2 regions of the Pseudomonas sp. MF6755 genome follow, and region 1 is predicted to be linked to the other one. Evidence: predicted binding sites of a transcription regulator. Region 1 holds the regulator's gene; the other holds the start of a gene.
The links. The regulator FliA, encoded in region 1, starts transcription of late flagellar genes. The targets are predictions, from matches to a motif close to CTAAAGTTTNNNNNNNNNNNGCCGNTAA.
Positions count from the first base shown of each region.

Region 2: a site for FliA is predicted at 2,657-2,684, ahead of JFT66_RS05325 (methyl-accepting chemotaxis protein). Genes of this name have one in related genera too.

Region 1 covers NZ_JAEKDA010000002.1:8,298-12,491, forward strand. The annotation lists gene JFT66_RS02415 (protein phosphatase CheZ) at 1-679, opposite strand, end outside; gene JFT66_RS02420 (chemotaxis response regulator CheY) at 698-1,072, opposite strand; gene fliA (RNA polymerase sigma factor FliA) at 1,240-1,980, opposite strand; gene fleN (flagellar synthesis regulator FleN) at 1,977-2,810, opposite strand; gene flhF (flagellar biosynthesis protein FlhF) at 2,916-4,194, opposite strand, start outside.
Region 2 covers NZ_JAEKDA010000003.1:270,197-274,390, reverse strand. The annotation lists gene JFT66_RS05335 (AAA family ATPase) at 1-200, opposite strand, end outside; gene pnuC (nicotinamide riboside transporter PnuC) at 197-760, opposite strand; gene JFT66_RS05325 (methyl-accepting chemotaxis protein) at 956-2,590, opposite strand; gene JFT66_RS05320 (undecaprenyl-diphosphate phosphatase) at 2,818-3,648, shown strand; gene JFT66_RS05315 (DUF1294 domain-containing protein) at 3,645-4,028, shown strand; gene JFT66_RS05310 (amidase) at 4,081-4,194, shown strand, end outside.

The DNA.
Region 1 (4,194 bases):
GTGGATCTTTTTCCGAGAGGATCGCTTCGCGGTCATGTTCGATGCCGGCAAAACGGTCGACCTGGCCGGCCATCAGCACCAGTTTGAGCAAGTTGCTTTCCACTTCGGTGACCAACTGGGTCACGCGCTTGATCACCTGACCGGTGAGGTCCTGGTAATCCTGGGCCAGCAGAATGTCGTTGAGGTTGCTGGCAACCGTGCGGTTTTCCTGTTCGCTGCGCGACAGGAAACCTTCGACCCGGCGCGCCAACTCACGAAACTCTTCAGCGCCTACTTCGCGGCGCATGAAGCGGCCCCAGTCAACGCTCAGGGCCTGGGCTTCGGTGGCCATGCCGTTGACCAGGGGCGTGGCGTTTTCCACCAGGTCCATGGTTCGGTTGGCCGCCGCCTCGGTCAGCCTGACCACATAGGACAGGCGTTCAGTGGCGTCGGTGATTTGCGATATTTCTTCGGCCTGGGGCATGCGCGGGTCAATCTGGAAATTGACGATCGCACTGTGCAGCTCGCGTGTGAGCTTGCCCACTTCCTGGTACAGGCCGCGGTCACGGGTCTGGTTAAGCTCATGGATCAACTGCACCGCATCGCCGAACTGGCCTTTTTCCAGGCTGTCGACCAACTGGTGAGCATGTTTTTTCAAGGTCGACTCAAAGTCGCCCTGTGACGTTTCGTTATGCTCCATAGCTCCCCCGTGGCTGCATCAATGACCGATGCGTTCGAAGATTTTTTCGATCTTCTCTTTCAAGGCCAGCGCCGTGAATGGCTTGACCACGTAACCGTTGACCCCGGCTTGGGCGGCTTCGATGATCTGTTCACGCTTGGCTTCGGCGGTCACCATCAGCACAGGCAGGCTGCGCAGTTTTTCATCGGCGCGCACGTGGCGCAGCAGATCGATACCGGTCATACCCGGCATGTTCCAGTCGGTTACCAGAAAGTCGATGCTCCCGCTGTTGAGGATCGGAATCGCCGTAATGCCGTCATCCGCCTCGACCGTGTTAGTGAACCCAAGGTCACGCAACAGGTTCTTAATGATCCGCCGCATCGTTGAGAAGTCATCAACGATGAGGATTTTCATGTTCTTGTCCAATTCGACCTCCAAGCAGTCTTAAACGCGCCCAGCACCTGGACGCGCCATTTCAATCAACAGGCGTTACACAAAAAGGACTGCCCAGGGCACCACGGTGCGCACCCGCGAAGCCTTGCGGCGTCGCGGTAGCGTCTGCAGTGTCCCCACACTGCCTGTCAGCGCGCGCGCCACTCTCCCAATCGCCCCCGCAAGCGAGCTGCGCACTGGCTATGCAACTGGCTGACACGCGATTCGCTGACCCCCAGGACCTCACCGATTTCCTTAAGGTTCAGCTCTTCGTCGTAGTACAGCGCCAGCACCAGGCGCTCACGCTCCGGCAAATTGGCAATCGCGTCCGCCAACGCGCTCTGGAAACGTTCGTCTTCCAGGTCGCGGGACGGCTCCAGATGTGCACTTGCGCCGTCCTCGTGCAGCCCTTCGTGTTCGCCGTCCTGCAACAGGTCGTCGAAACTGAACAGGCGGCTGCCCAAGGTATCGTTCAAAATCCCGTAGTAATCGTCGAGACTCAATTGGAGTTCGGCCGCAACTTCATGATCTTTAGCGTCACGACCGGTTTTTGCTTCAATTGCACGAATTGCATCACTGACCATGCGCGTATTGCGGTGTACCGAACGCGGCGCCCAATCCCCTTTACGCACTTCATCGAGCATCGCGCCACGGATGCGGATACCCGCATACGTCTCGAAACTCGCACCCTTGCTCGCGTCGTATTTGGTCGACACTTCGAGCAGGCCGATCATGCCGGCCTGGATCAAGTCTTCGACCTGCACACTCGCCGGCAGGCGCGCCAACAGGTGATAGGCAATGCGCTTGACCAAGGGCGCGTAGCGCTCGATCAATTCACCTTGGCTGTCACGTGCCGATCTCTTGTAAAGGTTGTAGCCGCTGGCTGTCATAGCACCGGTCCTGCGCTCGTCTGATGCACCAAACGCTCGACGAAAAACTCCAGATGCCCCCGAGGGTTGGCGGGCAACGGCCAGGTATCGACCTTCTGGGCAATGGCCTTGAACGCCAGTGCGCACTTCGAACGAGGGAACGCTTCGTAGACCGCACGCTGCTTTTGCACGGCCTTGCGTACACACTCGTCATAGGGAACTGCGCCGACGTATTGTAAAGCCACATCGAGGAAGCGATCCGTGACCTTGGTCAACTTGGCGAACAGGTTTCGCCCTTCTTGCGGGCTTTGGGCCATGTTGGCCAGCACGCGGAAGCGGTTCATGCCGTAATCACGGTTAAGCAGTTTGATCAGCGCGTAGGCGTCAGTGATCGAGGTGGGTTCATCGCACACCACCAGCAGCACTTCCTGGGCGGCGCGCACGAAGCTGACCACTGACTCGCCGATCCCGGCAGCGGTGTCGATCACCAGCACGTCGAGGTTGTCGCCGATATCACTGAACGCCTGGATCAGCCCGGCATGTTGCGCAGGGCTCAGGTGCACCATGCTCTGGGTGCCCGAGGCCGCCGGCACGATACGGATGCCACCGGGGCCCTGGAGCAGCACATCGCGCAGCTCACAGCGGCCCTCGATCACATCGGCAAGGGTATGTTTGGGTGTCAGCCCCAGCAGAACGTCCACGTTCGCCAAGCCCAGGTCAGCATCCAGCAGCATGACGCGACGGCCAAGCTCTGCCAGGGCCAGGGACAAATTCACTGACACGTTAGTTTTTCCGACGCCACCTTTGCCGCCGGTCACCGCGATCACCTGTACGGGATGCATGCTGCCCATTTTATTTCTTTACCTTGTCTTGCTTAGACGCAGGCTACATGGCTTGGCCGCGTGAATCGCTTGCAGACCATCGATGTAGGTACATTTCACGGTGTTCATCCTGCCTCAACCGACCCGTTTAGCCGGGTGGTGGTAAAGGTCGGCGAACATATCGGCCATCGCTTCCTCGCTAGGCTCTTCTTGCATTTGCACACTCACGGCACGGCTGACCAACTGATGACGGCGCGGTAGATGCAGATCATCTGGGATCCGCGGCCCGTCGGTCAGGTAGGCGACCGGTAATTCATGGCTGATGGCCAAACTCAACACTTCACCCAGGCTCGCGGTTTCATCGAGCTTGGTGAGGATGCAGCCGGCCAGGCCGCAACGCTTGTAACTGTGATAAGCAGCGGTAAGCACCTGTTTCTGACTGGTGGTTGCAAGCACCAGGTAATTCTTCGACTTGATGCCACGCCCGGCCAGGCTTTCGAGCTGCATGCGCAGGGCCGGGTCACTGGCTTGCAGGCCAGCGGTATCGATCAGCACCACGCGCTTGCGCAGCAGCGGGTCCAGGGCGTTGGCCAGGGACTGGCCCGGGTCGACGTGAGTCACCGGCACATTGAGAATACGGCCCAGGGTCTTGAGCTGCTCCTGGGCGCCGATGCGGTAGCTGTCCATGCTCACCAGGGCGATATTCTGCGCGCCGTACTTGAGCACATAACGGGCGGCCAGCTTGGCCAGGGTGGTGGTCTTGCCCATGCCGGCGGGGCCGACCATGGCGATCACGCCGCCCTCTTCAAGCGGTTCGATTTCCGGGGTGGCGATCATGCGGGCCAAGTGCGCCAGCAACATGCGCCAGGCCTGGCGCGGTTCTTCGACTTCCGCGGTCAAGGCCAGCAAGTCGCGGGACAGCGGGCCAGACAGGCCGATGCGTTGCAAGCGGCGCCACAGGTTGGCTTGTTGCGGCTTGCTGCCTTGCAATTGCGTCCATGCCAGGGAGCCCAGTTGCACTTCGAGCAACTCACGCAGGCCGTTGAGTTCAAAGCGCATCGAGTCGAACACACGCTGGTCGACGGCAGCGGCCGGGGCAGGCGCGGCTGGGCGCGGGGGTTCGATGAAGGTTGGCTCTACCAGCGGCTCGGCGGCGGTCAATGGCAAGCCGGCGAACAATTGGCGATTGGTGCTGGCATCGCTGTCGCCACGCATGCTCAGTTCAGCCTGGGCCGACACAATACGCGAGGCGGTCTTGCGCAGCTCGTCTTCGAGTTCCATGTTCGGCACACGCGGGGCCAAGGCCTGGGGCGTGTAATCCAGCGCAGCCGTCAGCTCGACACCGCCGGCAATCCGACGGTTACCGATAATCGCGGCGTCGGCGCCCAGCTCATCACGGACCAGTTTCATGGCC
Region 2 (4,194 bases), on a different contig from region 1:
CGGGCACGGGCGGCGTCCTCCCATTCCAGCTGACCCCGAGCAATCGCCGGGATATCCGCCAGGCAGGTGTCACGCTGATGGTGATCGATGAAATACCGTACATATTCGCCCACCATCAACCCGCCGAAGTGCGCGTGTAACTGCGCCGCCAGCCAGCTCTTGCCGCTGGATTCGGGGCCGGCCAGTACCACCACCTTCATGAACGCAACGCCGGGTCGGCGCGCCATTCGCGCCAGCCTTGTACGGCGATCATGGTGAACAGTGCATAAAGCGCGGCGGTGAGGTAGAGGCCTTTGTAGAGAAACAAGCCGACGAAAATCACGTCCACGACAATCCACAACGGCCAGCACTGCACGCGTTTTTGTGCCATCCACATCTGTGCCACCAGGCTGAAACCGGTGAGGGCGGCGTCGAGCCACGGCTGGGCGGCGTCTGTCCAGTGGGCCATGGCAGCGCCGAGCAACAGGCTGCCCACGGCACCCACGGCCAGGCTGGCCATGATCGCAGGTGTTCCCAGGCTGGTGACCTGGCGGCCCTGCTTGACCTCGCCGGCGCGGGTCCACTGCCACCAGCCATAGACTTGCAATGCGGCGTATACCACTTGCAGCAGCATGTCGGAGTAGAGCTTTACCTCGAAAAACACCCAGGTGTAGAGCAACACCATGACCAGGCCGATGGGCCAGCACCAGGGGTTCTGCTTGACCGTCAGCCAGACAGCGATCACCCCCAGGGCGGCGGCGAACAGTTCAAGCCCGGACATGGCGGATCCTTGGGAGAGTGGGAGAGGGCGGTGATTGTACCTACAGGTCGGCGATCTTCAAACTTGCGTGCGACGGCCATACATCGTACAAAAATGTGGGAGGGGGCTTGCTCCCGATTGCGGTGGGTCAGTTGCAGATGAGCTGACTGATCCGTCGCAATCGGGAGCAAGCCCCCTCCCACAAGTTGCCCAGCGCTAGATTCGGAATTGGCGCAGCAACCCATCAAGCTGCTCACTCAACCCACGCAACTGCGCACTCGCCACGCTGGATTGCTCCGCCGCCAGCGCTGTGCTGTGAGACAACCCAGCGGCCTGGGTGACGTTCTGGTTGATATCTTCCACCACATGGGCCTGTTGCAGGGTGGCGCTGGCAATCGAGGCGTTCAAGCCGTTGAGGTTGTGCAGCGCCTGGCCGATGGCAGTGAGGCTCGCCCCAGCCTGGCCAGCTTGTTCGATGGTCACCTGCGAGGCGCTGTGGCTGTCGCTGATGACCTTGACCGCCGCTTCGGAGTGGCCTTGCAGGCGTTCGATCATCACCTGGATTTCGGCGGTGGATTTCTGCGTGCGCTGGGCCAGCAAGCGCACTTCATCGGCGACCACCGCAAACCCACGGCCTTGCTCCCCGGCGCGCGCGGCTTCAATGGCGGCGTTGAGAGCGAGCAGGTTGGTCTGGTCGGCAATAGAGCGAATCACTTCGAGTACGCCACCGATCTGGGTGCTTTCGCTGGAGAGGGTGCGGATCACCTCCACGGCCTGGTTGATGGTGGTGGAGAGTTGGTCGATCTGCTGCAGACTGCCGTCGATGTTGACCTGGCCCTGTTGCGCCTGGGCCTGGGCATCGCGCATTTCACTGGCCGCGTGTTCGGCATTCTTCGCCACGTCCTGCACGCCGTAGGTGACTTCATTGATGGCGGTAGCCACCAGTTCCATCTGCTGCGACTGCTGCTGGCTGCGGTCGTGGGCCTGGCTGGCGTTGTGGCCCAGCTCCGTGGATGACTGGCCCAGGGCGTTCGCGCATACCTGCAAGTGGCCGATCACCTGGCGCAACTTGGCGGTGAAGCTGTTGAAGTGCCGGGCCAGTTGAGTGAGCTCGTCGCGTCCGTGCGTGTCGAGGCTGCGGGTCAGGTCGCTTTCACCGCTGGCGATATTGCCCATGGCATTCACCGCCGCCTGCAACGGCTGCACGATACTGCGGGCGATCAGCAGCACCAGCACGGCCATCATCAGCGCAATGCCCAGGCCGATGACCGAGGCTTTCCACACCTGGCCTCTGAATTCAGCCTGCACATCATCCACGTAGACGCCGGAGCCGATAATCCAGCCCCAGGGCTCGAACAGCTGGATATACGAGGTTTTCTCCACCGGCGCTTCGGCCCCTGGTTTCGGCCAGCGGTAGTTGACGATGCCGGCGCCCTTGGCCTTGGCCAGGACCACGAACTCATTGAACACGGCAAAACCATCCGGGTCGCGAATCGCCGAGAGGTTTTGGCCATCAAGCTTGGGGTTGGCCGCGTGCATGATCATCACGGGGGTGAGGTCGTTGATCCAGAAATAATCATCGTGGTCATAGCGCAGGCCGCGCACCGCACTCAGGGCCTGCAACTGCGCCGCGTCACGGGTCAGTACGCCGGTTTTCTCCAGGTTCTGGTAATAGCTGAGCACGCCGCTGGCGGTTTGCACCACGTGTTGGGTCTGTTGGCGCTTGGCCTGGTAGAGTTCGCCATGGATCTGGTTGAGCATCAGCAGCCCCAAGGCCAGCAGCATCAACACGGCGACTATCAGGATCAGCCAAAGGCGGCGGCTGATCGACATGCTGCGCAAACTGTTCATCGTCCTGTCACTCCATGCTCTTTATAATTGTGGTGCTGCTTCGAGATTTCCGGCGTGTCTGATAGGCTTTCGGCCCGGAATCGAAAAACCTGAGTACTGCCTGATTTTTCACGGAATTTTTGCAGACCGGCGTTGAGAATCAACCGCGGGCGCTTGAGTGCGTTCGTCGTCAGTGAACTTTAAAAAAGACTAAGAGGCATGCCGAGCGCATGACCTTTGGAGACAGCATGGATTTTTGGACCGCCATACAGGCATTGATTCTCGGCATCGTCGAGGGGCTGACGGAGTTCCTGCCGATCTCCAGCACCGGCCACCAGATCATCGTCGCCGACCTGATCAATTTCGGCGGCGAGCGCTTCGAAGCTTTCAACATCATCATCCAGCTCGGCGCGATTCTCGCGGTGGTCTGGGAGTTTCGCCGCAAGATCCTTGATGTGGTCATCGGCCTGCCGACCCAGCCCAACGCCCAGCGTTTCACCGTCAACCTGATCATCGCCGTGTTGCCGGCCGTGGTGCTGGGGGTGATTTTTGCTGACCTGATCAAGCATTACCTGTTCAACCCGATCACCGTGGCCACTGCCCTGGTGATAGGTGGCGTGATCATGCTGTGGGCCGAGCGCCGCCAGCATGCGGTGCGCGCTGAAACGGTGGATGACATTACCTGGAAAGACGCCCTCAAGGTCGGCCTGGCCCAGTGCCTGGCGATGATCCCGGGCACTTCGCGCTCCGGTGCGACGATCATCGGTGGCCTGTTGTTCGGCCTGTCACGCAAGGCAGCCACCGAGTTTTCGTTCTTCCTGGCCATGCCGACCATGGTCGGTGCGGCGGTGTACTCGGGCTACAAGTACCGCGACCTGTTCCAGCCGGCGGACTTTCCGGTGTTCGCCATTGGCTTTGTTACCTCGTTCATCTTCGCAATGATCGCGGTCAAGGCGTTGCTCAAGTTCATCGCCAGCCATAGCTACGCGGTCTTTGCCTGGTACCGGATTGCCTTCGGCCTGGTGATCCTGGCGACCTGGCAGTTCGGCTGGATCGACTGGACTGCGGTCAAGCCATGAACATCCAGCACCCACGCCTGAAGGCGCTGATCTTTGTGCTGCTGTGTGCCGCACCGCTGTTGGGCTCGGCTTTGCTGTGGTATCGCGGCGAAACGGTGATCCCGTTGGCGGCGTACGGCGTGGTCAGCGTGGTGGCGTTTTTCCTGTACTGGAGCGATAAGCGCAAGGCCCAGACCGAAGGCTGGCGCACCCCGGAAAACATCCTGCATGCCGTCGAGCTGGCGGGCGGTTGGCCGGGGGCGTTGATCGCCCAGCAGGTGTTCCGGCACAAGACGCGCAAGGTCTCTTACCAGGTGCTGTTCTGGGTGATCGTGCTGTTGCACCAGGTGTTCTGGTTGGACCAGTTATTCCTGGGCGGCACGTTGCTGTCGATTCTGTAGGGGCCAGGTCGGCGTTATGCTCAACGCCCTGATGCGCATTGGGATAGTACGAATGTCGTTGTCTGATTCAGATTCACTCTTACGCCGCTCGGCGACTGAGCTTGCCGCGCTGATTCAGCAACGCAAGCTCACGTCCACGGCTGTTGTCTCGGCCTACCTCGCCCGC